4 regions of the Mesorhizobium sp. M0715 genome follow, and region 3 is predicted to be linked to each of the others. Evidence: riboswitches for the same ligand, from Rfam matches in the RefSeq annotation. Region 3 holds a riboswitch; each other region holds the start of a gene.
What was found. Region 3 has a riboswitch for cobalamin ahead of NKI21_RS26195 (ABC transporter ATP-binding protein). Riboswitches for the same ligand answer to the same signal wherever they lie in the genome.
Positions count from the first base shown of each region.

Region 1: it holds a riboswitch for cobalamin, as region 3 does, so the genes downstream of both, NKI21_RS02235 (aromatic ring-hydroxylating oxygenase subunit alpha) here and NKI21_RS26195 (ABC transporter ATP-binding protein) in region 3, are expected to answer to the same signal.
Region 2: it holds a riboswitch for cobalamin, as region 3 does, so the genes downstream of both, bluB (5,6-dimethylbenzimidazole synthase) here and NKI21_RS26195 (ABC transporter ATP-binding protein) in region 3, are expected to answer to the same signal.
Region 4: it holds a riboswitch for cobalamin, as region 3 does, so the genes downstream of both, NKI21_RS29245 (DUF1636 family protein) here and NKI21_RS26195 (ABC transporter ATP-binding protein) in region 3, are expected to answer to the same signal.

Region 1 covers NZ_JAMYPL010000002.1:71,326-78,714, reverse strand. The annotation lists gene NKI21_RS02240 (FAD-binding oxidoreductase) at 1-599, opposite strand, end outside; gene NKI21_RS02235 (aromatic ring-hydroxylating oxygenase subunit alpha) at 625-1,872, opposite strand; cobalamin riboswitch at 1,988-2,189, opposite strand; gene NKI21_RS02230 (DUF680 domain-containing protein) at 2,697-2,894, shown strand; gene NKI21_RS02225 (DUF680 domain-containing protein) at 2,966-3,166, shown strand; gene NKI21_RS02220 (DUF680 domain-containing protein) at 3,236-3,472, shown strand; gene NKI21_RS02215 (ABC transporter ATP-binding protein) at 3,550-4,662, opposite strand; gene bglA (beta-galactosidase BglA) at 4,687-6,351, opposite strand; gene NKI21_RS02205 (carbohydrate ABC transporter permease) at 6,356-7,389, opposite strand, start outside.
Region 2 covers NZ_JAMYPL010000030.1:20,947-28,335, forward strand. The annotation lists gene NKI21_RS27630 (pirin family protein) at 1-307, opposite strand, end outside; gene NKI21_RS27635 (DUF2277 domain-containing protein) at 347-613, opposite strand; gene NKI21_RS27640 (exodeoxyribonuclease VII small subunit) at 724-975, opposite strand; gene NKI21_RS27645 (histone deacetylase family protein) at 979-1,905, opposite strand; cobalamin riboswitch at 2,027-2,206, shown strand; partial or broken gene bluB (5,6-dimethylbenzimidazole synthase) at 2,318-2,935, shown strand; gene NKI21_RS27655 (hypothetical protein) at 3,058-4,041, opposite strand; gene NKI21_RS27660 (TetR/AcrR family transcriptional regulator) at 4,326-4,934, opposite strand; gene NKI21_RS27665 (MFS transporter) at 5,056-6,279, shown strand; gene ribB (3,4-dihydroxy-2-butanone-4-phosphate synthase) at 6,317-7,389, opposite strand, start outside.
Region 3 covers NZ_JAMYPL010000026.1:87,532-94,920, forward strand. The annotation lists gene NKI21_RS26190 (ABC transporter substrate-binding protein) at 1-172, opposite strand, end outside; gene NKI21_RS26195 (ABC transporter ATP-binding protein) at 218-1,006, opposite strand; cobalamin riboswitch at 1,169-1,375, opposite strand; gene NKI21_RS26200 (AraC family transcriptional regulator) at 1,669-2,502, shown strand; gene NKI21_RS26205 (DSD1 family PLP-dependent enzyme) at 2,507-3,646, opposite strand; gene NKI21_RS26210 (D-arabinono-1,4-lactone oxidase) at 3,646-4,923, opposite strand; gene NKI21_RS26215 (MFS transporter) at 4,937-6,124, opposite strand; gene NKI21_RS26220 (TetR/AcrR family transcriptional regulator) at 6,248-6,874, shown strand; gene NKI21_RS26225 (ATP-grasp domain-containing protein) at 6,942-7,389, opposite strand, start outside.
Region 4 covers NZ_JAMYPL010000035.1:33,211-40,599, forward strand. The annotation lists gene NKI21_RS29230 (winged helix-turn-helix domain-containing protein) at 167-1,375, shown strand; gene NKI21_RS29235 (DUF6348 family protein) at 1,427-2,104, shown strand; gene NKI21_RS29240 (hypothetical protein) at 2,134-2,340, shown strand; cobalamin riboswitch at 2,475-2,678, shown strand; gene NKI21_RS29245 (DUF1636 family protein) at 2,717-3,145, shown strand; gene cobW (cobalamin biosynthesis protein CobW) at 3,148-4,200, shown strand; gene NKI21_RS29255 (cobaltochelatase subunit CobN) at 4,219-7,389, shown strand, end outside.

The DNA.
Region 1 (7,389 bases), on a different contig from region 3:
AACCAGCCCTCGCGGCTCGACCGCTCCTCGATCATGAAGCCGAGCGACAGGCCGGGCATGCGGCTGCCGAGCAGCTCGAGTTCCTTGCGGAAAATGATCTCTTCCGGGCGGCGCGCACAGTTGACGAAGCCGACATCTGTCCATGGCGCGCAGTCGTTCAGCCAACGCAGCATCGACATCATCGGCGTCACGCCGGAGCCGGCCGAAATGAACAGATATTTGGCCGCCGGGTGGCTGTGTAGCGAGAAGTCGCCGGTCGGCCCATAGGCCTTGACGTGCGAGCCCGGCGTCAGATGGTCGAACATCCAGCGCGTACCGGTGCTGCCCGCCTGCGCCTTGACCGTCACCGCGATTGAGAACGGCCGCGACGGCGAGGACGACAGCGTGTAGGTGCGCATCAGCGGCCCGTCCGATGTCGGTAATTCCAGCGTCACGAACTGGCCCGGTTTGTAGCGGAACCAGGTCTGGTTGTCGGAGCGGAAGGTGAAGGTCTTCACGTCAGGCGCTTCGTCACTGACGCCGATCACTTCCAGCACCTGCAGCCTGTCGTTCCAGGGCGTCATCTGGTCGAGATGGCGATAGAGGCCAAGGTCCGTCATCGCATTCATCCTCTTGTCCCCTGGGCTAGGCGACGCTGCGCAGGGCCGGCCGGTCGCCTTCTGCAAGGCGCGGTCCGATGAACGACGCGTACCACTCGACGAACTGGATCACGCCGCCCTCATGCAGCTCCGAATAGGGGCCTGGTTCGTAGGCCGGCGACAAGATGCCGAAGGCGTTTTCCTCGACGATGCGACGGTCCTGGTCGTTGGTCTCGGTCCAGACATGGGTGAGCTCAGCGAGATCGTAGTCGACGCCTTCGACCGCATCCTTGTGGACGAGCCATTTTGTCGTCACCGCGGTTTCCGTGGCACTGATCGGCAGCACGCGGAAGGTGACGGCATGGTCGCCGAGGATATGGTTCCAGGTTGTCGGATAATGATAAAGCAGCAAGGAGCCGATGCGGTCGGTTGAAACGCTGTCGGACAGGTTCTTCTGGACCGCCCGTTTTCCCGTCATGGTGTAGCTGACGGCATCGCGCAGCAGCGGCGCGCGGGTGGCGCGGTACTGCCCTGCCGGATCGATGCGGAATTTGCTCGGCAGGCCTGATGCCTCGCATTTGGCCCAGTGCGCGACCATTTCAGGGTCGCTGTCGGCGCCGTTGACGCCGGTCACGGTCGGAGCCTCGGGGAAGGTCTTGCACAGCTCAGGATGATTGGCGGCGCAGTGATAGCACTCGCGGTTGTTTTCCCAGACCAGCTTCCAGTTGCCCTTCTCGACGATCGTGCTCTCGAAGGCGATCTTTGCTTCACGCAACCGGTGCGGCAAAAGATAGGGTTCGATCATCGCCCGCATCGGCGCGAAATCCGCCGGCTCCTTGGCCAGACAGATGAAGATGTAGCCGCCGACGCTCTCGCAGGCGACCGGCTTCAGGCTGAAATCACTCTTGTCGAAACCGTCGGCCATCTGGCGGGCAAACAGCAGGCGGCCGTCCAGCTCATAGGTCCACTGGTGATAGGGGCAGACGAGCTTTGCCGCCGTGCCCTTCTCCGTGTTGCATACACGGCTGCCGCGATGGCGGCAGGAATTGTGGAAGGCGTTGATCTTGCCGTGCTGGTCGCGGACAAGGACCACCGGATAGTCGCCGATCTGCACGGTGATGTAGCTGCCCGGCTTCGGCAGTTCGCAATCATGGCCGATGAACAGCCAGTCGCGATACCAGATCAGCTCCATGTCGAGCTTGAAGTAGTCCGGATCGGTGTAGAAGGGCTGCTCCAGCGAAAAGCCTTGCCGGCGCCCCTTCAGGAGCCTCAGCATGTCGTTGCGGGTATCCATGTCCTGTCCTCGTTTCTAAGGACTGAACTGGTGGTGATGGAGGAAGGATTGAAACGCAGGCCGGCTAGGTGCCAGACATGCGCTATCCACCTCTTGACCGCCCACCGCGATCAGTCGAGTCTAACAATCTCGGGCTGGTTTCCGGGCTCTGGAGTTGTCCTTGCGGACCATCGCGACACCTTCCCAGGCAGTTGCCCAGTGGTCTCCCGTTGCGACTTGAACTCCACCACCGTTGCGGGGGCAGCGCCGGATTCTGACCGGCTTCCCAATTCTCCGCCTCGTCGTCACGAAGCGGCACCTGAGATGGTATGATCTAACCACGATCGGGGGCGCGCCGTCGGCATGAAAACGACATCGTATCCATGCGGCGCGACACGGCCTGCGAACGTTCCCGCAGACCGTCGCGGGCTGAAATCCACCTCCCGGATGACCATTTTGCCGGCTGCGATATCCCCGAATCGGACCCCTTGGCGGGGTCAAAAAAGGTTAACGGTTTCGAAAAGTGACTATTAGCTCGATCTAAAATCGAACCGAACGGTTCGTTTCTGTTGACGGTGCGTGCAGGACGGTGTGAACGCTGGGCCTCTGAAACAGTCAGTGATCCATCCAGCGGTTACACTTAACATGCTGATTTAAAGAAGAAAAATATACCCGTAGATTCCCTTGGCACAATTTCAAGGTGTGGATTCATGGTCCACACGGAACAACTTCGTGATTGGAAAAGGCGGGGTTGCCCTCCCACATCGGGGCTGTCCGAACGACGCGATTTCATTTCCAAGACACGCCGCTAGACGGACGGAAAAAGACGATACTGGAGTACAAAAATGAAAAAGATCATTCTCACTGCCGCAGCCCTTCTGGCCATTTCCGGCAGCGCCTTCGCTGGTAGCGACCACTACGGTTCGAACGCCGCGGCAGCCACTGCTGTCGACAGCTCGTACACCGCTTCGACCAAGAAGTCGGAACCGGCTGCTCAGGCGCCTGCCCAGGGTGCTGACCGCAACGTCTTCGGCAACAACTAACAGCCGATTCCCAGTCGACGGCGGGCTCGCCCGCCGCCCTGGCGAAATTCAGACATTCAGGAGTATTTAAGATGAACAAGATCCTCATTGCTGCCGCCGCCGTTCTGGCCATCTCCGGCAGCGCTTTCGCCGGCAGCGACAACTACGGTTCGAACGGCTCTAACCAGCCTGCCGCCGCAGTGGACCAGTCGTACACGGCTTCCACCAAGACCTCGGAACCGGCTGCCCAGACGCCCGCTCAGGGCAGCGACCGTAACCTCTTCGGTCGCTAACAGCCAATTTCGCAAGCGACGGCAGCTGTGTCTGCCGTCCTGGCGAAATCCAGAATTCAGGAGATTAAAATGAACAAGATCCTTATTGCTGCCGCCGCCGTTCTGGCCATCACCGGCAGCGCGTTCGCCGGCAGCGACAACTTTGGCTCCAATGGCGCCAATCAGCCTGCGGTTACTTCGGTTGACAGCGCGCATACGAGCTCGGTCCGCAACAGCGGTGGCCTCGTCGAGAAGCTGCTCAATTCGTCGGGCGACGTGGAGAAGTCCGCCCCTCAGGGCAGCGACCGGAATCTCTTCGGCCGTTAACAGCCGAAGCTGATCTTCTACAAAAGAGCGGCGGGCCTAGCCCGCCGCTCTTTTTGCGTCCAACACGCGGGCCTGCCTCAGGCCGCCTTCGCTTCAGCCTCATGAAGGGCAAACGACCGTCCGTCAGCGTCGAAGATATGCAGGTCCTCGCCATTGGCGCTCAGCCGCAACGTCGAACCACGCTTGACCTCGACATTGCCGGGCAGCTTGGTCACCAGCGGCAGGTCGGCGCGACCGATGTCGACATAGACCAGCTGAACCTCGCCGAGCTGCTCGAGATAGTCGACCGTCCCCTCGAACAGATAGTCCGCGCCGCTGGCGATGATCAGGTCCTCCGGCCGCACGCCAAAGCTCACCGCAGCACCCTTCGCCGAAGCAGGCGTTGCGATCGGCACGGTTGCCTTGCGTCCGCCGACATGGCTGACGACGGTCGGATTGCCGGTCTTTTCGATGGTCGCGGGCAGGATGTTCATGGCCGGCGAGCCAATGAACTGGGCAACGAACAGATTGCCGGGCTTCTTGTAGAGATCCATCGGCGTGCCGACCTGCTCGATATGGCCGTCCTTGAGCACCACGATGCGGTCGGCAAGCGTCATCGCCTCGACCTGATCGTGGGTGACGTAGATCATGGTCGTGTTGGGCATCGATTCCTTGAGCTTGGCAATTTCGATGCGGGTGGCGACGCGCAGCGCGGCGTCGAGGTTCGAAAGCGGCTCGTCGAACAGGAACACCTTCGGATTGCGCACGATGGCGCGGCCGATGGCGACGCGCTGGCGCTGGCCGCCTGACATCGCCTTGGGCAGGCGGTCGAGATATTTGGTCAATTGCAGGATCTCGGCGGCCTGACGCACACGGCGGTCGATCTCGGCCTTGTTCTCTTTGCCGATCTTCATCGAGAACGCCATGTTGTCGTAGACGGTCATGTGCGGGTAGAGCGCGTAGGACTGGAACACCATGGCGATGCCGCGCTTCGACGGCGGCACGTCGTTCACCACTTCGCCGGCTATTCTAAGCTCGCCGGAGGTGATTTCCTCGAGCCCGGCGATCGATCTCAGCAATGTCGACTTGCCGCAGCCCGACGGGCCGACGAAGACGATGAACTCGCCCGACTTAATATCGAGGTCGATGCCGTGGAGAATGTTCAGATTGCCGTAGGACTTCTTCACTTGTCTTAGCGTGACATCGGCCATTGGTTTCCTCCAGTGATTGGAAATTCAGTCGAGACGCCCGAACCAGGCGCCGTAGCCGCCAAGCTCGATGGAACCGCTGTTCGCCTGCCCCGAAAATCCGTGCCCGGGCAGAGGTTGCAGCGATCGGCCGCCAAGGTCAACCTTGGCCGGCCCTGCTCCCAGATTGAAGACGCAGACGATCTGCTCGTTGCCTGCGCGGCGCGTGAAGGCGACGGTATCTCCCTCACTTTCGATGAAGGTGATGTCGCCCTTGGCGAGCGCCGGATGGGCACGCCGGAAGGTGAGAAAGCGTCGGTAGTGCTCAAGCAGCGAAGCCTCGTCGCCCTGTTGGACATTGACCGCTTGCGCTAGATGCTTGGCCGGCACCGGCAGCCAGGGCTTTGCTGGGGAGAAGCCGCCATTCTTGGCGCCGCCATCCCACACCATCGGTGTGCGGCAGCCGTCGCGGCCCTTGAATTCCGGCCAGAAGCGGATGCCATAGGGATCCTGCAAATCCTCGAATCGCAGCTCTGCTTCACCGAGCCCAAGCTCCTCGCCCTGATAGATGCAGACCGAACCGCGCAGGGACATCAGCAGCGCCGAGATGACCTTGAGATAGGCGGTCGGGTCGGCCTCATTGGCCGCCCAGCGCGAGGCCGGACGCATCACATCATGGTTAGAAAAGGCCCAGCACGACCAGCCATCGCTGGCGACCTTGCCGAAGGATTCCAGCACCGAGCGGACCTTGCCCGCGCTGATCTTTTCCGGCGCCAGGAAATCGAAGGAGTAGCACATGTGCACGCGCTTGCCGCCGGCGGTGTAGGCGGCAACCACTTCAAGCCCGCGCTGCGAATCGCCGACCTCGCCGACCGCTGCGGTTGCCGGATATTCATCGAGCAGGGCGCGGAACCGTTCGAGGAAGCCGAGGTTCTCGGGGCGGCTCTTGTCGTAGAGATGGTCCTGGTAGTTGTAGGGGTTGACCGCCGGCGCGGTCTGGTCGTTGCGCTCTTCCGGCGGCAGCGGCGGATTGTTTTCCAGGCCCTGGCTGTGGAAGTAGAAATTGATGGTGTCGAGCCGGAAACCATCGACGCCGCGCTCCAGCCAGAAGCGGGTGACGTCGAGCAATGCGTCCTGGACTTCGTGGTTGTGGAAGTTGAGGTCGGGCTGTTCGGCCAGGAAATTGTGCATGTAATATTGCTGGCGACTGGTGTCCCATTGCCAGGCCGAGCCGCCGAAGATCGACAGCCAGTTGTTGGGCGGCGTGCCGTCCGGCCTGGCGTCCGCCCAGACGTACCAGTCGGCTTTCGGGTTGCTGCGGCTCGACCGGCTTTCCTTGAACCATGGGTGGTTGTCGGCGGTGTGCGACAGCACCTCGTCGATCATCACCTTCAAGCCCAGCCTGTGTGCCTCGGCGGTCAGCGCGTCGAAATCGGCCAGCGTGCCGAACATCGGATCGACATCGCAATAGTCTGACACGTCGTAGCCGAAATCCTTCATAGGCGACTTGAAGAACGGCGAAATCCAGATGGCGTCCGCGCCGAGTGCGGCGATGTAGGGGAGGCGGCCTATGATGCCCTTGAGATCACCGATGCCGTCGCCATTCGAGTCCTGATAGCTGCGCGGATAGATCTGGTAGATCACCGCGCCCCGCCACCAGTCGCGATCGATGGCGAGGTCAGGCTTCGAGCTGGCCTTCAAAGCGGATTGCATCGTCTCAGCCTCCTTTCACCGAGCCGGCAAGCAGCCCGCGGACAAAATAGCGCTGCAGCGAGAAGAACACGATCAGCGGCACAATGATGGTCACGAAAGCCGATGTCGTCAGAATCTCCCAGTCGCCGCCGCGCGAGCCCAACAGCGCGTTGAGCTTGGCGGTCAGCACGATCTGGTCTGCCTCTGTACCGAGGAAAACCATCGCCACCAGCAGATCGTTCCATACCCACAGGAACTGGAAGATGGCAAACGAAGCCAGCACCGGGAACGACAGCGGCAAGACGATCTTGACGAAGATCTCGAAATCGCTGGCGCCGTCGATGCGCGCCGATTCCATGATTTCGCGCGGCAAGCCGGCAATGTAGCTGCGCAGCAGGTAGATGGCGAAGGGCAGGCCGAAGCCGGTATGCGCCAGCCAGATGCCGAGATAGGTCTTCGACGGCATGCCGAAGAAAGCGCCGACGCCATTATAGAGTTTCAACAACGGGATCAGCGACATCTGCAATGGCACCACCAGCAGGCCGATGATAACCGCGATCAGCAGCGCCCGGCCGGGAAACCGCATCCAGGCCAGCGCATAGGCGGCAAAGGCGGCGATCAGGATCGGGATGATTGTCGCTGGGATAGTGACGGTCAGCGAATTCATGAATGACCGTCCGATGCCCTCGGAGAACAGCACGGTTCTGTAATTGTCGGTGGTGAATTTCGGCGGCGCCGATGAGGCATAGTAGATGCGCTGGCCGCGATCGCCTTCGAACGCTTTCGGGGACTGCATGATGAAGCTGCCGTCGGCATTGAGTTGCAAGGTCACGCCGTCGCCGAGATCGGCTGTCGTGCCGGAGGTATACTGCGTCGGCGCCGCCGATTTGACGCCGAAGGCGCTGATGTCGCGCTTGGCGCCGTCGCCGAAGATATTGCCTTCGAGGACGAACTTGCCGTCCTTCTCGGCTTGCGCCGAGGCGGGCGGCAGCCGGCCGGCTTCCGTCTGGGTGGAACTGGCGAACGAGTTCCACCATCCCGAGGCGATGATCTGGTTCT
Region 2 (7,389 bases), on a different contig from region 3:
GCTGAATGACCATTTCGGTGCCGAGTGAATCGCGGTGCCGGATCTTGCCGTCGAACAGATAGGTGACCGTCGACAGGCCGATATGCGGATGCGGACGGACATCCAGTGCCTGACCGGCGCGCAGGATCGCGGGACCCATGCGGTCGAAGAAGATGAACGGCCCCACCAGCCGCCTTTTTGCCGTCGGCAGGGCACGGCGCACCTGAAAACCGCCGATATCCTTGGCGTTGGGTATGACCATCAATTCGATCTGATCGCTGGCGAAGGCATCGCCTGCCTCAGGGTCTTTCCCGGGGAAGAAGCTCATGGACTCTCCTTGTCGGTGGTCGAAGGCCGCCTGGCCGCATCAGGCAAAGCGGATCGCCGCCTTTGCCCGCAGCTTGGCCGCGACCTCTTCGCGATTACGCGGATGCTGGTGGGTTTCCAGGGAATCGAGCAGTTCGCGCGCCGAGGCGGCGATGGCTTCGACGGCATGGTCGAAGGCGTGCTGGTTCTGCTTCGAGGGTCGCGTGGTTCCGCTCAGCTTGCGGACGAACTGAAGAGCCGCGTCGCGCACCTCGTCATTGGTTGCCGGCGGATCAAAATTGAACAGGGTCTTGATGTTTCTGCACATCGCTTCCGTATCTCCTCTTGTCCTTGAGCTGTTTCAATCGGAACGAGTTATATCCTCGATCATGATCATGTCCAAAAACCGGTGAGGCGAGGCCATTTTCGGACCGAGCCTCAATCCGCGTCGAGTGGCTCCGTTCCAACCGGCTTGCCGTCGCGCGACAGCCTGATCTTCTCGACCTTGTCCTCGGCGGCCTTCAGCAGCCGGTCGCAATGCGCCTTCAGCGCCTCACCACGCTCATAGATCTTGATCGACTGGTCGAGCGGCACGTCGCCACGCTCCAGATCATCGACGATCTTCTCCAGCGCATCGAGTGCCTGCTCGAAGCTCATCGCCTTGACGTCTTCGTTGGTCTCATCGGCCATCATTCATCCTTTCATCAGTCGCCCGACATGGGCGGCGACCGAAAATGCCAATCCCTGCAGATCGTAGCCGCCCTCGAGCAGGCTGACGAGCCGGTTGCCGCTGTGGCGTGCCGCGCGCTGCATCAGCTGGCCGGTCGCCCAGTCGAAATCATCCTCGGTCAGATTGATCTCGGCCAGCGGATCGCGGTGGTGCGCGTCGAACCCCGCCGAAATGATGATCAGGTCGGGCGCGAAATTGTCGAGCGCGGGCAGGACGCGCGACAGGAAGGCATCGCGAAACACTTCGCTGCCGGTCTGCGGCGCCAGCGGTGCGTTGACGATGTTGCCGGCGCCCGTTTCGGTCTTCGCTCCGGTGCCGGGATAAAGCGGCATCTGGTGTGTCGAGCAATAGAGCACCGACGGATCGTCCCAGAAAATATCCTGCGTGCCATTGCCGTGATGCACGTCCCAGTCGACGACGGCAACGCGCTCGACACCGTGTTTCTTCTGCGCATAACGCGCCGCGATCGCCGCCGTGTTGAACAGGCAAAAGCCCATCGCCGTGGTCTTTTCGGCATGATGGCCGGGCGGCCGGGCGGCGACGAAGACGTTGTCGGCGCGGCCCGAAAAGACATCATCGACGGCGGCGTTGGCGGCGCCGATCGCGGTGATCGCCGCTTGCCAGCTCTTCGGGCTGGCAGTGGTGTCGGCATCGATGCGGGCAATCCCCTCGTCGGGGATGGCGGCGCGCACGCGGGCGACGAAATCGGCGGGATGCGCGTAGAGGATGGTGGCCTCGTCGCCTTCCGGCGCCTGAATACGATCGAGCCCGGCAAAGGCTTCGTCGTCGAGCACGCGCTCGATGGCGCGTAAGCGGTCGGGCCGCTCGGGATGTCCGGGCGGCGTGAGATGCTCGAGGAAGATCGGATGGGTGTAGAGACGGGTGGTCATCGTCCTAATCTAGTGACCCGGATCGACAAAGGCCATGCACGGGCGGCCGATGACTGGGGAAAATCGCGACTGCGTCCATTCGCGTCGCCGCAGGCATTGGCCCCGCGGGCGCTTCGGCGTAAGGTCCCTGGTACTGCCTGGTGCCCGCCGCAAGCGGGAGAATCGGGAACACGGTTGAATTCCGTGGCGTGCCCAACGCTGTGAGGGGGACCGCGCCGGTAAATGCCACTGTCGATGACGGGAAGGCACCGGACGCGGGTTGATCCCGAGCCAGAAGACCGGCCTGGCAGGCATTGTCATCCGCGTGGTCAGGCGGATGGCATCAGAGCGACGTGCGTCTACTTGGACGCACAAAGTACGCTCTGTCAGTTTTGAATCTGCAATCGCAAGGGGACAAGCGATGCCGGAACACATGACCGCTGCCATTGACGATGGATTTGACCAGAATGCGCGCGATGCGGTCTACCGCGCCATGTTCACGCGGCGTGACGTGCGCAGCCATTTCCTGCCCACCGCGATCGATGACGACGTGCTGGCACGGCTGCTGCTTGCCGCCCATCACGCGCCATCGGTCGGCTTCATGCAGCCATGGAATTTCATTGTCATTCGCGATGTCAAACGACGGGCGGAGGTGCGCGACCTGTTCCTGGCCGCGCGAGAACAGGAACTGCCGGCGATCGAGGCGGAAAAACAGGCGCTGTACCGCAAGCTCAAGCTGGAAGGCATCTGCGAGAGCGCGCTCAACATCTGCATCACCTGCGACCGGCAGCGCTCGAAGGGTTCGCCGCTGGGACGCTGGCACAATCCGGAGATGGATCTCTACAGCACCGTCTGCGCGGTGCAGAATTTCTGGCTGGCCGCGCGTGCCGAGGGCGTTGGCGTCGGCTGGGTGAGCATCATCGAGGCTGAGGCGCTGAAGCGGCTGTTGGCCATTCCGGATCACGTAACGCCGGTCGCCTATCTCTGCCTCGGCCGTGTTTCCGAGTTCGCTCCCAAACCGGACCTTGAAACGCATGGCTGGGGACGGCGGCTGCCGCTGCCGGAGCTGATCATGAGCGAGACCTTTTCCGGGCAAGGCGAGACACAGCTCAAATCCACCGTGGCGCGCCTCAACACCGTTCCTGCCTCACCAGACACCATCCGCCCAGCCGATCAGGGTGTGGCGCCGGCCGTAGCCCAGCGCGAACCGCCGAAGGAGGCCAGCGCCTTGTCCTTGAGCTCCCTGAACTTCGACGATGCCTCGGCCAGCCGGGCGTCCCAGGCCGGATCGGGCACCTGGCCCGCGATGGTCTTGAAATAGACCTGCATCAGGCAGGCGATGGCGAAAGGCTCGATGAACGCCGCCTTGAATGCCCAGGCGAAGACGATGGCGAGCACAAAAGCCCAGCCGGCGAGCTGGCCAGGCATCAGGAACAGAATCGCACCGGCAGGTGCCAGCATCATCAGAAAGATGATGAACGACATGCCCCACATGATGACCGCCAGCCAGACGGCGTTCTTGACCATGACCTTGCCGTTCTGAGCATAGAGCACTACGCCTTGGCGCGCCGTCTCGAAGGGCGAGGCTGAATTGATGCGGATGTTGTAGCCGAGGATGATCTCGTCGACATAGGTCAGCGACAGGCGGATCACCGTGTTGATGAAGGAGACCAGGCCGCTCAGGCCTGGTATCGGCAGGAAGGCGGCGATACCGCCGAGCAGGCCGGTGATGGCACGGATGGCACCCTTGACGAGTCGGTCGACGACGAAAAGGATGTTGGCTTCGGCAAAACGCTGGGTGACGACATCCCTGGCGTAGGCGATCTGGTCCTGACCGCCGGGAATGTCGCGGCCGTCGATCAGATGAACCATGACGGCGATGTGGCCGGCCTTGACGACATAGAGGATGTATTCGCGGATCCAGTAGACGGCGATCGAGACGACGCCGAAACCGACCACGCCGCCCCACAGGGCAAACGACAGCGGCCCGTCGGGATCGGTGGAGATATGGCCAACGCCATAGCCGACGGAGGCGCCGGTGCCGGTTGCCATAATATAGGCCAGCGTGATGCCGAAATAGACGATCATGCGAAAGACGATGAACGGCCAGGTCCGCATCATGATGGACACCGACCGGCCGATCTCGAAATCCCACATGTGTCCCGAATCTCCGCCTCAGAGATGGTGGAAGAGGATGGACTCAACCCGGCGATTGTCAATTGCGGCCCTGACGCCAAAGGGCGACGAATTCGGGGTAACGGGTTGGTTCGGAGCCCGCCAGCGCGTTGGCTGACGGAGCATCAAACGAAAAACCCGCCTGTGCGGCCGGTCACTGGCGCAAATCAGCACCATGGACGAATATATACCTTAGCTGAGGGCATGGTGTCAAGAAAAAATTCCTATCGTGAACAGCTGCCGGCACGAAAGCTCCGGTGAGAACTTCAATTCGACTGCGGATCCGGCTTCTTCAGCAGGCCTTCAAGCAGTTGCTTGAACGCCGTCACCACCTTCTTCGACGTCGTTTCGGGGTCGTTCGAATTGGCGATCCGTTGCGCCGCCTGGCTGCTCGCTCCGATGATCAGTCGCGAGGCGGTCTCGGGGTCGAGGCTGGAGACAACGACCCCCTCCTCCTGCAGCGCGGTCAGATGGTCGGTCATTGAAGCGATGCACGCACTGGCATTCGGCCATTGCGCTGGATCCCCCAGCACGGCCGGGCCATCGCGGAACATGATGCGCTGGATTTCCGGCTCCAGCGCCATCTCGATATAGGTCGAGCACTCGTCGACGAAATGTTGCCAGCGGGTCGGTGCTCTCGACGCGACCTCATTGATGCGCGCCGCCATCTCGCCGTCAATCTGGGCTATGACCGCCTGCAACAGCCCCTTCTTGTCGCCGAAATGATGATAGAGCGCACCGCGCGTCAGCCCGGCCGAAGCGGTGAAATCATCCATCGAGGCTTCCGCATAGCCTGTTGTGCCGAAGGCATGACGGGCCGCCGCAATAAGCTTTGCGCGCGTCTCGGCGATCATCTCCTTGCGGGGTTTGTGCATGTGTCCTGGACCTACTCACATACGCTTCGTATGCTAATTGACATACGCGGCGTATGCTCTATCTAATAATCATACGCTCCGTATGTAATTGTCCAATCGTCCTTTGTCGAGGAACCAACCGATGCAAAATCCCTATGCGGCAATCTTTCGTGCCCCCGGCGCCAAGGGCTTTGCGGCCGCCGGCTTCCTAGCGCGCCTGCCGATCGCCATGGCGCCCATCGGCATCGTGGCGATGCTGTCGCAGGCGCGCGGCGAATACTGGCTGGCTGGAGCCGTCTCGGCGACATACGCGCTGGCCAACGCCTTCGTCGCGCCGCAAATATCGAGACTGGTGGACCGCCTGGGCCAGACACGAATCGTCGTGCCCACCACTATCATCGCGGTGCTGGCTTTCGCCATCCTCATAGCGGCGGCCAACCAGGACTGGCCGGTGTGGACGCTGTTCGTGTCGGCACTCCTGGCCGCCGCCATGCCAAGCATACCTGCGATGGTGCGGGCGCGCTGGACAGAGATTTTCCGAGGACGACCGCAGATGAACACCGCATTCGCCTTCGAGTCCGTGGCCGATGAACTGGTCTATATCGCCGGGGCATCGTTATCGGTCGGCCTGAGTGCCGCCCTATTCCCGGAAGCCGGCGTTCTGGTGAGCACATTATTTCTCGCATTCGGATCAGCGGCCTTCATCCTGCAACGCTCGACCGAGCCCCAGGTGCGGCCGGTCGACCATAACTCAAGCGGCTCGGCGATCCGCCTGCGGCCGGTTCAGATCATCACGCTTGCCCTGATCTTCGTCGGCGCAACCTTCGCGACGACGGAAGTGACCACCGTGGCGATCACCAAGGAGCTTGGCCAACCCGGCGCCGCCAGCCTTGTCATCGGCGTTTATGCGCTGGGATCGTTCGTGCTCGGCATCATCGTCGGCGCGCTCAGCCTGAAGGCGCCGCTGCAACGCCAGCTCGCCATCGCAGTCGCCCTCGTCGCGCTCGGCACGCTGTTGCCGCTCGCCGCCGACACCGTGCCGCTGCTGGCGCTGACCGTGTTCATCAGCGGTGTGGCGATCTCGCCGACCTTCATCACGGCCTTCGGCCTGATCGAGCGGCATGTGCCGGAAGCGATGCTGACCGAAGGCATCACCTGGGTCATGACCGGCATCGGCATCGGCATGGCGCTGGGCTCGTTCGCGGCCGGCGCGGTGGTGGATGCGTTCGGTGCACCGAACGGGTTCTGGGTGTCGGTGGCTTCAGGCACGATCGCGCTGGCCACGGTGCTGCTTGGCCAACGCAGCCTTGCCACGACTGAGTGCGAGATGGACGGATGTGAAGCGGCCGCGATTGCCGCGGAATAATCAGATAGCGCCCGGTTTCGAGCCGGGCGCTAGCTGCCTAGAGGATCTCGGTCTTGGCGATGTGGATGCCAAAACCTTCGAGGCCGACATAGTGGCGTTCGCGCGAGGCGATCAGGTTGATCGAGGAGATGCCGAGATCCTTGAGGATCTGCGCGCCGAGCCCGATCTCGCGCCACTCGTTTTCGCGGCGGCGAGCCTCTTCGTGATCCTCGCGGTCGCCGCTGGCCGGCCGTTTGCGTTCCTGATGCGCAACGCCGACGGAGCCTTCTCTGAGATAGACGATGACGCCGCGCCTGCGCTCACCCATCGCCTTCATGATGGCGTCGAGCCGGTGGCTGGTGCCGAAGACATCGGTCACCACATCCTCGGAATGCAGACGCACCGGGACCTCCTCGCCGTCGCGGATGTCGCCGAAGACTATCGCGACGTGATGCATGGAGTCCCACGGCAGCGTGTAGGTGAAGACCTGTGCCTTGCCGCCGAGCGTGTCGATTTCCGAGCACGCGACGCGTTCGACCAGAGTTTCCTTGCGCTGCCGGTAGGCAATGAGGTCGGCGACCGAAACCTGCTTCAGCCCATGCTCCTGGGCGAAAGCCTGCACCTGCGGGCCGCGCTTGACGGTGCCGTCATCATTGACCAGCTCGGAAATGACGCCGACCGGCGGCAGGCCGGCGAGCTTGCACAGATCGACCGCTGCTTCGGTATGACCGGAGCGCATCAGCACGCCGCCTTCGCGCGCAATCAAAGGGAAGATGTGGCCGGGCCGGACGAAATCCGAGCCGCCGACATTGCCGTTGGCAAGATTGCGAACGGTCAAAGTGCGATCTTCGGCCGAGATGCCCGTGGTGGTGCCATGCTTGAAATCGACGCTGACGGTGAAAGCCGTGGTGTGGGCGGAATCGTTGTCGGCGACCATCGGCGCAAGGTTAAGCCGCTTGGCTTCTTCGCGCGGCATCGGCGTGCAGACGATGCCGGACGTGTGGCGAACGATGAACGCCATTTTTTCGGGCGTGCAGTGGACGGCGGCGACGATCAGGTCGCCCTCGTTCTCGCGCCCGTCATCATCCATGACGACGACGATCTCGCCGCGTTCGAAAGCACGCAGGGCTT
Region 3 (7,389 bases):
GCTGCAGTTTCAGCGCGAAAGCCATCTCGGCCATGTTGAGATCCTGGATGACGGCGCGCTTCGGCGGCGCATCGAAGGTCAGCGGCTTGCCGCAGCTGTCGACAGTTACCGGGAAGGCCAGGGCTGTCGAGGCCAGCAGCGAGAAGGCAAGCGAAAAAGCAAGGCGTTTCAAGGGTTTGCTCCTGTGGACGGGATGATCGATATGGGACGGCTTCAATCAGGATGGCGGCGCGGCACGGTTCGGAACATCGAACACCGTCAGTTCGCGGTCTTCGGTCGGATGGCGCAGACGCAGCACATCGATGCCGAAAATTTCGCGAATCAGCTTTTGGGTCAGCGCTTCGCGCGGTGCGGCGAGCGCTTGCAGACGGGCATGGTTCATCACCGCCACCCTGGTGGCGAACGGTGCCACCAGCGCCAGATCGTGCAGCACCGCGATCACCGTCATCTCGAAGCCTGCCACGAGGTCGAGCAGTTCGCCGCGGGCGCGCGGGTCGAGATGGTTGGTCGGCTCGTCGAGGAACAGGATCTTTGGCTGCTGGGCGATGGCGCGGGCCAGTTGGGCGCGCTGGCGCTCGCCGCCCGACAGCGAGCCGATGGTGCGGCCAAGCAGCGGCAGCAGGCCGGTCCGGCGCAGCGCATCGACGACAATGTCACGCTCCTCGCTCCTGCGCCGTAGCCGAGCGTGCGGGACCCGGCCCAGCTCGACATAGTCGATCACCGCCAGCCGCGGATCGGGCTGGTCGGTCTGGCCGACCACGGCGATATGCAGTGCCCGCTCGGCGGCGGAAATCCTGTCCAGCCGGCGCCCGCCGAGGTTCACCTCGCCGGAACTTGGCCGCAGCATGCCCGACAGCATGCGCAGCAGCGTCGTCTTGCCGGCGCCGTTGGGACCGATGATGGCTAGGCGATCGCCAGCGGCCACCGAGAAGCTGACCGCCTGGACCAGATCCCGCCCGTTCGCCATGGCGCAGAGGTCACGGGCTTCGAGAAGCGCTACGGGCATCGGCTGCCCGCCAGATTGCCGGGATGGCAAAGCGTGCTCACGATGATGCGATGATCGATAGAGCCGTCCAACTTTCCGTCACTTTCCAAAACTGGCGACGGAAGGAAGCTGGCGAAGCGGCCGACAAGACCGGGATTCGCGTTTCCTCCCGGCACACCCCGTCCGGTCAACTCAGTGATGGCAGGTCTCCTGGCTCGCGGGTCGTTGCGCCATCCTGCCTTCCCAGCCTTGCCGGCCAGTGGCATTCACGGATTTTGCTCGCCGCTTACAGTTGCGGGGGCAGCCACGGCCTCGACCCCTGGGGATCTCACCGTGTTCCCTTTTCACCCCTCGCCTTTCGACTCGGGGACCATCACCGCTTCAGCGTAGATTTCCCCCAATCGCTTCGCAATGGATTTCTCGGACGGAGTGGTGGGCCGGCTAGGGGAAACATGCATTTCCCGCTCTCGATATGTAATAACATTACGCATTTAGAGGATGCCGCCTGGCGCTGTCAAGTGAAGCCTGCCGAATTTGGCTCGTCGGCGGCAAGGGGCGCTCCAACGCTGCGCCATATCGGTGCGACTGTGACGGGATCGGTGCGATTGCGCGGGATGCGCAATTTCGATCAAACTGGCCGCGCCAGGAAACGGCAGGATGATCTGGCCAATGCGAGGAGCAAAATGAACTCGACCGAGAAAGCGCTGTGGTTCGTCGAAAGTCATCTGCCGGAGGCTGTTACACTCGACGATGTCGCGCAAAGCAGCGGGGTGTCGCGTTTTCATGTGACGCGGGCTTTCGGGGCCGCCACCGGCCGGTCGGTGATGGGCTACATGCGCTCACGCCGGCTGACCGAGGCGGCGCGCAAGCTGGCCGGCGGGGCGCCCGACATCCTCAGCGTCGCGCTCGACGCCGGCTACAACTCGCATGAGGCGTTCACCCGGGCCTTCCGCGATCAGTTCGGCACCACGCCGGAACTGGTGCGCGCGCAAGGCACACTCGACAAGCTCGACCTCGTGGAGCCGATCCTGATGGACCAGTCCTTCCTCACCAATCTCGAACCACCGCGTTTCGAGACCAGCCGGCCGTTCCTGATCGCCGGCCTCGGCGAACGCTACAGCTGCGAAACCAGCGCCGCCATTCCGATGCAATGGCAGCGCTTCGGCCCCTATATCGGCAACATTCCGGGCGAGACCGGCGATGTCGCCTATGGCGTCTGCGTCAACGGCGACGATGCCGGCAATTTCGACTACATCGCCGGCGTCGAAGTGTCTGATTTTTCCGACCTGCCGAGGGAATTCAGCCGGGTGCGGGTGCCGGCGCAGAAATATGCGGTCTTTGCCCACCGCGAACACATCTCGACCATCCGCCGCACGGTCAATACGATCTGGAACAAATGGCTGCCGGCTTCCGGCCACGAGATATCGGATGCGCCGGAATTCGAACGCTACGGCCCTGAGTTCGACCCACGCAGCGGCAATGGCGGGCTGGAGATCTGGATACCGGTGAAGGCGTAGTCGGTCAGGCCATCGGCAGCGCCGGCCAGCGATCGACTATCCCGCCGCCGGAAAACACAGCGATCGACCCGAACTGCTGCAGCACGGCTTCGCTCTGCGTCGGCCTTAGAAACGCGTAGTCGCCGGGTTTTGCGGTCGCGTCGGCGGGCAAGCCCATGAATTGCTGGTTGGAGGACAGGCCGAGCAGCCCGTTCGCCTTCATGCCTTCGGGGAAGACGGGCTCGGCCATCCACTTGCCGCCATAGAGATAGCAGCCCTTGCGCGGGAAGCGGCCGAGCGCCTGCAGCAGGCGGGTGACGGCCGGCGGGCCAGGCAGCATCGGCTCGACCATTTTCAGGATCGGCGTGGCGATGAAGGCCGCCGGCTGGAAGCCGTCGAGTCCTGGCGTATCGAAGTCGCTGGGCAGCACGAAGGCGGAGCCCATCGAGACCTCGTTGGCCATGCCGCCATGATGAAGCAGCGCGGTCTTGCTACCGCCGATGTTCAGGATACGGCGCTGGTCGGCGCCGAGACAGGCGACGAACGCCGAGGCCTGCGCCGACGCCTTGGCCAATGCCTTTGCCGGTCCGCCGAAAAGGCCGGGAATGAGCGGCGCATGCGCCTCGTAGGCCATGACGCCTTCGCAATGCAGCCGGGCCGGCAACGCGCTCAACGCCTTCGACAAGGCCTCAGGATTGGCGAACCCGCCGCGATGCAGCCCGACATCGATCTCGAAAGCGATGCGCAGGCCGATGCCGAGTTCGCCAGCGAGGGCGCCATATTCCGCCAGTCTCTCCTCGCTGTCGATCAGCCAGCAGACACGCGACCAGTCGACCGCGCCCCTCGAAAGCACAGCCCTTGCCGCATCGACAGGCATCGGCTTGCCATACAGCAGATCGGCATCCGGAAACGCCTTCAGCACCGCCTCGCTGATCGGCGGATGGAAGGTCATGACATGATTGGTGCCGAGCGCCTTGCCGATATGCGCAAGCAGCGGCAGGCAGGCGAGCGATTTGTCGACCAACCGCACAGCAAGGCCGGGGTCGAGCCTGTCTTTCACCAGGGCAATGTTGCTGTCCAGCCGGTCGCGATCGAGCAGCAGGCAGGGCTGGAAGATGCCGGCTTCCTTCAGCGCATCCGACAGGGTGGAAAAATAGGTGCTCATCATTCGATGCCGAACAGGCCGGCCATGTAGGGTGAGACAAAGCGGTTTTGCGGATCGATGTCGCGGCGCACCGCCATGGCGTCGTCCCAGCGCGGGTAGAGCTTTTTCAGCTCCGCGGCCTTGAGGCTGTGCATCTTGCCCCAATGCGGCCTGCCGCCATATCTGCGGAAGATAGGTTCGGCCGCCCGCATGAATGGCAGCGGATCGTTCGCCGCGTCATGGTGGATGGCGATCGAGCAGGTCGGCCTCCTGTAGAATGGCGACAGCCAGAATTCGTCGGGCGCAACGGTGCGCACCTCCATCGGGAAATAGACCTCGGGAAAACGCTTCTCGGTCAGCTCGATGATCTCGGCCAGCGCCTTCGGCCCTTCCTCGAACGGCAAATGATATTCCATCTCGTTGAACTTGGTCTGCCGGTCGCTGGCATAGACGTTGAGCCAGTCCTGCACGTAGTCCTCGGCCGGCAATTTGGCGATGGCGCCCAGGATCAGACGGCCACGCAGCGATGGCAGCCAGGCAAGTGAAGTGCGCAGCCTGCGCAGTGTCCTCAAACCCGACTCGTCCTCTTCCGGCGGCCGTGCGGTGGGTGCGGCGCCGCTGAGATCGCTGGCGATGAACTGCGCGTAGCCGGAAAACGGAATGTAGTAGAATTCGGCCGAGCGATGCGCGGCCATCATCGTCTCGAACTCCCGCAGCATCTCAGTGATCGGCAGCACCCATTTGCGGCGCCGCAGCCGGTAGGTCGCGATGTTGTTCAGCGTCACTTCGGTGAGCACGCCGAAAGCGCCGAGTGCGACGCCGATGGCATGGATCATGTCCTGATCCCCTGCCCGCTTGAAGTCGCGAACCTTGCCAAGCCCGTCGACGATCCGCACTGTCTCCAGCTGCGTGTGATAGGCGCCGAGCGTCGGTCCCGAGCCGTGCGTGGCGGTGCCCAGCGCGCCGCCGATCGCCTGGCGGTCGATATCGCCCATGTTGGGCAGGCCCTGGCCGATGCCTTGCAGGATGCCCATCAGCGCGCCGAGCCGGGTTCCTGCCCGCACCCGCGCCTGATGTTTTTGCGCATCGTGCGAGACCAGCCCTTCCAGCCTCTCCAGGGACAGGATCGTGCCCCGCGATTTCACCAGCGGCGTGAAGGAATGACCGGCGCCGGCGACGCGCACCGGGCCAGGCGCGGTCCGGACGAGATCACCGAGCTCACCGGCATCGCCGGGGCTGGCGATCAGCTTGGGCTCGGCACTTACAAAGCCCGACCAGTTGCTCCAAATGTTTGACATCCCACCTCCCCGCTCAGGCAACCGCACGACGGCGACGTGACACAAGGACGAACAGACCGAGCAGCGCCACGCTGGCCACCGCGCTGGCGGCGGCGAATTCCGGCACCGGCCGGAAATCCTTGCCATCGATGAGCAGCGACGCCGCGATCGGTCCGATCGCCAGGCCGAAAAGCTGGGCCGCCGGCACCAGCAGCACAGCGGTCCGCGTCTCGTCGGCGGTGATCGCCAGACGTATCTGGTAGGGCACGATGAACAGCAGGATAAAGCCCATAGCCAAGGCAGCGACCCAGAACGTCGTCAGGCCAGGGCTACTGGCAAGAACCAGGGAGCTGACAAGCGCGACGACGCCGATCGCCGCGATGGCAAGGCGATAGTCGATGCGTGCTTCGAACGCCGTCGCCGTCATCGCCCCCAGGACCTGTACGGCGAGGCTGGCCGAGACGATCAGGCCGACGGTGCGGGCATCGATGCCATACTGTGCGCCAAGCGGTTCCAGAAAGGCCCAGACCGCGCCGAAGAACATGAAATAGCAGAAGACCGACAGCAGCGCGGTGAGTGAAGGAACCGTCAGCACATTGGCCAAATTCTCCTCCTTGGGCAGGTCGGCATAGTCACCGGGAACAGTGAAGGCGACCGCCAGAGACGCGATGCAGACGACGGCAAGAACGATGAAGCCCCCTGCCGACCCTGCGGCCGGGATTACATAGAGCGCCAGCAACAGGGCGAGCGCGCATTGCGCCAGCGTCTGCATGGTGACGAAATAGCCGCCGATGCGCTCGGCGCGCCGCGAGCGGGCGATCAGTTCGGTGGCGATGGCGACCAGACCGCCCTCGGCGAGCCCGGCCAGGGCGCGGGCCGCAATCAGCGTGCCGGCGCTCGCGGCATAGGCCGTCCACACATTGGCCAGCGCCAGCAGCAGCAGAAGGACGGCACTTTTCCAGCGCATGTGGTGCGCCGAAAGCAGCATCGCCACGACAGCCGAACCGATGGCAATGGCGATCATCTCGGCGGTGGCGACCAGCGCCAGTTCGTCGCCGCTGACATGACCCTCAGTGTAAAGGGCGCCGAGCAACACGGGCTGCAGCCCGAGGATGAGCAGGCCCACCGAACCGATCCACAGGGCCGAGGCAAGCTGCCAGCCGGTCGGATTGCCGACCAGCCAGTCGCCACTGCCTGCATGGCCGGTGTCTGTCGAAGCCAAAGGCGCCTCCCAACGTCCTTGCCGTGCGGCAAAAAAGCTGACAACCTGTCAGTATTTCAGAAACTGATACTTGATCATATTTCTTGTCAACCGGAATTTGAAAACTGTGCGAAAGATCGGTGCATGACCGAATTGAAAAGAATGGCGACCGAGCCGAGGCGCAGGCCCAAGCAGGAACGCAGCCGCGAGCGCATCGACGCGATCCTGTCGACGACCATGCGGCTGATCGGGGAAAAGGGTATCGACGCCGTCACCATGAAGGAGGTCGGCATGCTGGCGGGCGGGCCGATCGCCACCGTCTACCACTATTTTCCCAACAAATCGGCGATCCTGGCGATGCTCTATGAACGGTTTTCAGAGGTCAGCCGGGCACGGCTGACGACGATCATCGCCGAAATCCACGAGGCGAAGGATGTGATCGTGGCCGCTGACCGGCTGCTCGATGATTATCTCAACCGTGTCGCCGGCGATCCGGCCATCCAGGATCTGCAGAACGCCATCCAGGCCGACAAGGCGCTCAAGAACCTCGACATCGCGGAAACCCGGTACCAAGCCAAAATGTTCTGCGACCACGTCATCGCCTTGCTCAAGCCCGAGAGGCGCGAGCAGTTCGAACGCATGGTTCTGCTGATCTTCCAGCTCGCCGGCGGCGTGGTGCGCCTGGCGCTCGCCGAGGGCGAACCGGAAAGCCGCCAGACCATCGAGGATTACCGGTCTATCATTCACACCCAGCTGCGGCTGTTTTTGTAGCCGTGGCGATCGTCAGCAAGCTGCCGCGAATGAGAGGTGTCGGGCATCGCAAGCATCAGAACGCCCGCTATGCGACCTGGCGGACAAGGGCTTCGAAGCCGTCGGCAAGATTGGCATTGCCGGCAGCGAGAAACGCAGAAAGATTGCGGGCGCCACCGGGCGTCTTGTTGGCATCAAGCAGCACCGCCCTGCCCTCATGCATGACGAAATCGAACTTTCCGTAGTCAAAGCCAAGCCGGCGCCTCAACGTGCGAAGCTCGTCGGGAACCGGAACCGGCTCACGTCGGATCGTGTCGTCGCCCTTGACGAGGCTCTGCGGCGAGACATGGCGGGTGCAGCGCTCGCGCTCGCCGCAGAATATCCAGAAGCGGGCTCCAAAGCCGTCCGCCTCCGGCTCGGGAATGAATTTTTCGACGACGAGATCGCTGCGGTCGAAGACCTCCGGCGCAACATCCGAAAGGGATGCATAGACGCGATAACCCTCGATGAGCTCGACGCCGGGAAACGGCTTCGGC
Region 4 (7,389 bases), on a different contig from region 3:
ACCTGGACGGCATATCGCGGCAAACTGGTCCGATCCGCTCCTGTTTGATTTCCTGCGCCTATTACTCCACTTTTCTCTCCTGACATGGATGCCGCCAAAACCCTGCTAGCATGCGTTGGAATCAGCCTTTCGACCCTCGGTCAAAACACTTCAAAGTGATGCCTGCATGAAGGAAAAGATCTCGCTCCCCACGGCCCGTCGCATCGCGCTTGCCGCCCAGGGGTTCCTCGATCCCCGCCCGACCGGTACGCCCGACCGCCGGCATTTTGCCCGCACCCTCTCCCGCACCGGCCTGCTGCAGATCGATTCCGTCAGCGCCGTGGTGCGCGCTCATTATATGCCGCTCTATTCGCGCCTTGGCCCCTACCCGTTCTCGCTGCTCGACAACGCGGCCGTGACGCGCAAGCGCACGGTTTTCGAATACTGGGCGCACGAGGCCTCCTTCCTGCCGGTCGAGACATACCCGCTGATGCGCTGGCGCATGCAGCGCGCCGAGCGCGGCGAGGAAATGTATCTGGGGCTCGCCAAATGGGGCCGCGAACACGCTGCCTATATCGAAGAGATCTACCGCCAGGTCGCCGAGCGCGGCCCGATCGCCGCTTCCGCGCTGGAGGGCCAGAAAGGCTCGGGCGGCTGGTGGGGCTGGAGCCATGCCAAGCACGCCTTCGAATGGCTGTTCTGGGCCGGGCGCATCACCACGGCGCACCGCCGCGGTTTCGAGCGCTTCTATGACCTGCCCGAACGCGTGCTGCCGCAGGCGGTCCTCGACCTGCCGGTGCCCACGCCCGAGGACGCGCACCGCGAATTGCTGCGCATTTCCGCCCGCGCCCACGGCGTGGGCACTTCAGGCGATTTGCGCGATTATTTCCGCCTGTCGCCGGCCGATATGAAAGGCCGATTGGAGGAACTGGTTGAAACGGGCGAGTTGCTGCCGGTGCGTGTCGAAGGCTGGGACAAGCCCGCCTATCTTCACAAAGACGCCCGCCTGCCGCGCAAAGTCGAGGCCCGCGCCCTGCTGGCGCCGTTCGATCCGGTCGTCTTCGAGCGGTCGCGCACCGAGCGGCTGTTCGATTTCCACTACCGCATCGAGATCTACACGCCGGCCGACAAGCGGCAATATGGCTATTATGTCCTGCCGTTCCTGCTCGGCGACAGGATCGTGGCACGCGTCGACCTCAAGGCCGACCGTCCGGCCAGCATACTGCGCGTCCATGCGGCCTATGCGGAGCCCGGTGCACCGCCTGAAACCGCTGCAGAGCTGTTCGAGGAATTGAAGCAGATGCAGGGCTGGCTCGGACTCGAACGCATCGAAGTGACGCCTGCCGGGGATTTGGGTCCGGCGCTGCTGAGCGTGATCAGCGACGGGCGCTCTTGACATCAGCCGTCGGCTGCAGCCGTTTGAGGGAGTTTTGTCGGCCTAGGTTCAATGATGGCATCGCAAGAGGTTCTCGACCTGATTCACGAAGCGTTGATTGCGCATGGGATCAGCGCCATCCGTGGACAGAACGATGTCAGGATTGAACTGGAAGACCTGCGCTTTGAAGCCCAAGTTTTCGACAAGGAGCCGTCAGGCTCGGGTCGCAGGCTTGTTCTCGAAATCTACGTCTTCTCACCGTTGCTAGGCACTCAGCCGGTCATCGAATCTTTTGTTGGACTGGGCGACACGCGTGAACAGGCGATTTTCCAAGCATTCGGAAAATTCCTGATCGGTGTATTTCATGTGCTGATCGAGGGCCTTGCGGAGCATGTTTGCGAGAACATGCAAGCCGAGATTGCATTCTGGCAACGGAATGATGCTGGCTGGAAGATCTACGGTGGACCTGTGATCACACAGGCTGCAGTGGAATGCACTCTCAACCGGACATATCCAGCGTTTTATGCCCGCTTGGAAAAACTGTTCACGGCTAAGGTTCGCCCTGGCAGTCATTTCATCCGGATATTCCTGGCGAGCTATGGCGGAGCACTGGTCGGCAACGAAATTCTCCTGGACAACGAAACTTGGCCGGAAGGTCAAGAGCTCCTCGTTGATCAGGACTGGCACCACGGCGACGGGTACCAGGCGCTGCGTCAGGTCATCCTTGCGTTGCCGGGAGATAACAATTGAGCCAACGTACACAGGCTAGCGGATAAACAATGGATATCAAAGCCAGGCTGACCCAAGAGGTGCAGGAGTGCCTCGATAGGATTTCGTCCTTTTCATGGGACGTACATGCGCAGGCAATCCGAAAACGCTACCCTGACCTGCTGGAGACACATTTGGCTTCAAAGTTGATGGCATTTACTTCGATGTGGGTGACGGCGCCGGATGGCTGGACCGGCAAGATGGAGATATCCTTCTGACGGCTTTCGTTACAGCTTTTCCTGATCCCAACAACGAAGATGGCATTCGCGAAGAGCGGTCAGTGGTAGTGAAGCGTCCCCGCCCCTGATTTCAGATTGCCCCTGCGTTGCGTTGACACCGCTGCCCGCAAAAGCCTAAATCCGGTTCAGATGGTCTCTTGCCCGCAACGGCAAGAGCTAAGAGGGAATGCGGTGCGGGGCAAAATCCCAAATCCGCGGCTGTCCCCGCAACTGTAAGCGAAGAGCCAAGGCCGAAAGCCACTGGGGAGTTCCCGGGAAGGCGGCTACCAAGGCGATGACCCGCGAGCCAGGAGACCTGCCGTCTGCGACTTTAGAATCCGATCGCCCGGCGGGTTTCCGGGCAAGGAGCCCGATCTTGGACCACGACAGCAGTTTTTCGGCTGGCACAGCGGATATTTCGTCCGGCCATGATGATGCCTTGGCCGGCGTCACCATCATCGTCTGCGCCTCCTGCCGCGATGAGACCGGCGCCGACGCTCATCCCCGCGCCGGCGAATTGCTGGCGGACGACACGCGCCGCGCCGCATCCGGCGACGACATCCGCATCCGCAGCGTCGAATGCCTCGGCAATTGCAAGCGCCGCCTCAGCGCCGCCATCCTGCGCGACGGGTGCTGGAGCTATGTCTTCGGCGACCTGACCACGACCAGCGGCGCCGACCTCGTGACAGGCGCCAAGCTCTTCGCCACCTCGAAGGACGCCCTGATTCCATGGCGCGGCCGCCCCGATAGCCTGAAGCGTGGCCTCGTTGCCCGCATCCCTCCCTTAGACCTGCTGAAGGATTGACCATGACTGCCCCAGATTCGCCTGCGAACCTCTCCCGCGTTCCCTGCACCGTCGTCACCGGCTTCCTCGGCGCCGGCAAGACGACGCTGGTCCGCCATCTCCTGGAAAACGCCGGCGGCAAGCGCATTGCCATCATTGTCAACGAATTCGGCGACATCGGCATCGATGGCGAGATCCTCAAGGGCTGCGGCATAGACACCTGCCCGGAGGAAAACATCGTCGAACTGGCCAATGGCTGCATCTGCTGCACCGTCGCCGACGATTTCGTGCCGGCGCTCGACAAGATCCTCGCGCTGACGCCGAGGGTCGACCACATCCTGATCGAAACCTCGGGCCTGGCGCTGCCCAAGCCGCTGGTCCAGGCCTTCCAGTGGCCGAGCGTGAAGAGCCGCGTCACAGTCGATGGCGTCATCGCCGTGGTCGACGGCCCGGCGCTGGCCGAAGGCCGCGTCGCCAACGACATGGACGCCTTGCAGGCGCAGCGCGCCGGGGACGAGACGCTCGACCATGACGATCCGGTGGAAGAAGTGTTCGAGGATCAGATCGCCTGCGCCGACCTGATCATCCTGTCGAAGAGCGACCTGATGGACGCCGCCGGCACCGCCCGCGCCAACGCCATCATCAACGAACATTCCGCCCGCGCGGTGAAGATCGTGCCGACGTCGCATGGCAAGGTCGATCCCTCCGTGCTACTCGGGCTCGGTCTCGCCGTCGAGGACGACATCGAAAACCGCAAGTCCCACCATGACGGCGCATTCGACCATGAGCATGACGACTTCGACACCTTCATCGTCGACATTGCCTCGATCGCCAATCCGGACGAGTTGGCAAAGCGCGTCGCCACCGTCGCCGAAGAAGAGAACGTGCTGCGCGTAAAAGGCTTCGTCGAGGTCGGCGGCAAGCCCATGCGGCTCTTGCTGCAGGCCGTCGGGCCGCGCGTCAATCATTACTATGACCGCGCCTGGACCGCGCAGGACGACCGCCGCTCGCGTCTCGTCGTCATCGGCCTGAAGGGGCTGAACCGCCCGGCGATCGAGCGTATACTCGCCGGCTGATCTCGGACACGGGTTGCGATGCACATCCTCACCACGACATCCGCCTCGCTCGACGACCTCGCCGAGCCGGTCGATCTGCGGCAGACGCCGGCGGATATCGTGGCCCTGTCCTTCACCGACAGCGACCTCGCCGGACTGGCGGCGGCCTGGAAGGCCGAAGCGGAACACCTGCCTTCGATGCGGCTGGCGGCCCTGCGTGACCTGCGCCATCCCATGTCCGTCGACCTCTGGGTCGACAGCGTCGCCCGCCACGCCAAGGTCATCCTCGTGCGCATCCTCGGCGGCTACGACTGGTGGCGCTACGGCTGCGACCAGCTTGCCTCGACCGCCCGCGAACGCGGGATCAAACTGGCGCTGCTGCCCGGCGAATGCCGCGACGAGGATCTGCGCCTGATCGAAGCCTCGACGCTACCGCGCGAGGAGCTCGATGGCCTGCTCGACTATTTCCGCGAGGGCGGCCCGGCGAATATGAGCGCGCTGGTGCGGAGATTGGCGGGGCTGGCTGGATCGGATGCGGACGTAGCAGAGCCGGTTCCAGTGCCGAAAGCCGGGTTTTATGAGCCAGGACTTGGGGTCGTTGGTGATCCTTCACACCCCCCTCTGTCCTGCCGGACATCTCCCCCGCAAGGGGGGAGATCGGACTTCATCAAAGCCGGCTCTTTTCCCGTTTCATTAGAAGCTGACGCGTCCGCAACCTCGACAATTGGCGAAATCTCCAATGACAGCGCAATCTCCCCCCTTGCGGGGGAGATGTCCGGCAGGACAGAGGGGGGTGTGAAGGAACTCGACGCTGACAACGTCAACGCTCCTATCATCCCCATCCTGTTCTATCGCTCGATGCTATTGGCCGCCGATGTCGCGCCCATCGATGCGCTTTTCCACGCGCTCCGCCAGCGCGGCATCAATCCGGTCCCCATCTTCGTCTCCAGCCTCAAGGACCCCTCATCCCTGGCGTTCGTGGAAACCGCACTCGCCGCGCTCAATCCCGCCGCCATCATCACCGCGACCGCTTTCGCGTCCGGCGCCGAACCCGGCATTGAAACCCTGTTCGACCGCGCCGGCGTACCGGTCTTCCAGGTCATCGTCGCCACCACCCGCCGCGACGTCTGGGAGACCAACCAGCGCGGCCTGGCGCCCGCCGACCTCGCCATGCATGTCGTGCTGCCCGAACTCGACGGCCGCATCCTGGCCGGCGCCATTTCCTTTAAGGGCGAGAGCGAGATCGATCCAGCACTTGGCCACCGCGCCTTTGCCAACCGGCCGGAACCGGATCGTGTGGCGCAAGTGGCTGACCGCGTCGCGGCCTTTATCCGCCTGCAGGAGACAGCCCGCGCCGAACGCAAGCTGGCCATCCTGATGCCGGATTATCCCAGTGCCCCCGGCCGCACCGGCTACGCCGTGGGTTTGGATGTCCCGTCCAGCGTGCTGGCCATGCTGCAGGACCTCAGCGAACAGGGCTATGTCGTTGAGGGGATTCCGCAAACGCCGCGTGAGTTGCTGGCGCGGCTGGGCCAGGGCGGGCATGGCTTGGCCTTGAGGGATTATGTGGAGTTCTCGAAGGCATTGCCGTCTGCAGCAATTGCTGCCGTAGATGCAGCTTGGAAGGCTGAATATGAGATAGGTTTGTGCGAGGCCCCCCCCTCTGTCCTGCCGGACATCTCCCCCGCAAGGAGGGAGATCGGCAGTTCCGCCATCGGCGCTCATTCTGCGACGTTCGTAGCTGGCGAAAGCGGCAATGAGAGCTCAATCTCCCCCCTTGCGGGGGAGATGTCCGGCAGGACAGAGGGGGGCGCCTCGCGCCAAAGCTTCCCCTTCCGCGCTGCCACCTTCGGCAACATCACGGTCGCCCTCGCCCCAGACCGCGGCCGCTCCGTCGACCGCCGCGCCGACTACCACGACCCGACGCTCCCGCCGCGCCATGCGCTGATCGCCTTCGGCCTGTGGCTGCGCAAATCGCTCGGCGTCCATGCGCTCGTCCATGTCGGCGCGCATGGCACGCTGGAGTGGCTGCCGGGCAAGACCGTTGCGCTTTCGGAGAACTGCTTTCCCGAGATCGTCACCGGCGCCATGCCCGTCATCTATCCCTTCATCGTCTCCAACCCCGGCGAAGCGGCGCAGGCCAAGCGGCGCATTGCCGCCGTCACCCTTGGTCATTTGCCGCCGCCGCTGACCGGTGCCGGCCTGGATGAAGACCAGCACAAGCTGGAAAGGCTGGTCGACGAATACGCCCAGGCCGACGGGCTCGACCGCCGCCGCCGCGACCGCCTTGCCAAGCTGATCGTCGAGACGGCGCAGAAGACCGGCCTCGCTTCCGAAGCCGGCGTCGCCACGACCGACGCGCCCGACGAAGCGTTGCGCCGCATCGACGCCTGGCTCTGCGACCTCAAGGATTTTGCCATCAAGGACGGGCTGCATATCTATGGCCGCGCCCCTGAGGACGAGCCCGACGCCATGCGGCGCCAAAGTGCGGCAGCCGAGAAGGCGGCGCTGCTCGCCGCACTCGATGGCCGCCACGTCAAGGCCGGCCCGGCCGGCGCGCCCGCGCGGGGTCGCTCGGACGTTCTGCCCACCGGCCGCAATTTGTTCACCTCGGACCCGCGCACCATGCCGACGCCGACCGCCTATGATCTGGGCAAGGCAGCGGCGGAGGAAGTGGTGCGCGGCTACATGCAATCGCATGGCGACTGGCCGCGCTCGCTGGTCATCGATCTCTGGGGCTCGGCCTCACTGCGCACCGGCGGCGAGGAGATCGCGCAAGGATTGGCGCTGATGGGCTGCCGGCCGCAATGGGATTCGGCGACCGGCCGCATCACCGGCATCGAGGTATTGTCGCCGGCCACGCTCGGAAGGCCACGCGTCGATGTCACCTGGCGCATATCAGGCCTGTTCCGCGATATGTTCCCGACCCAGATCGCACTGATCGATGCCGCCGCCAACGCGGTAGCCGCCCGCGACGAGGACGATACGGAAAACCCGCTCGCGGCCAAAACCCGTGCCGACGGCAAGCTCAGCCCGCGCATCTTCGGCACCTCGCCCGGCACCTATGGCGCTGGCGTCGAGGATATTTTGTCCTCCGGCAACTGGGCGGTGCGCGAAGAGATCGGCCGCGCCTATCTCGACGCCACCTCGCACGCCTATGGCGGCGCAGAAGGAGAAGGCATCTCGGTGCCCGGCGCCTTCGAAACCCGC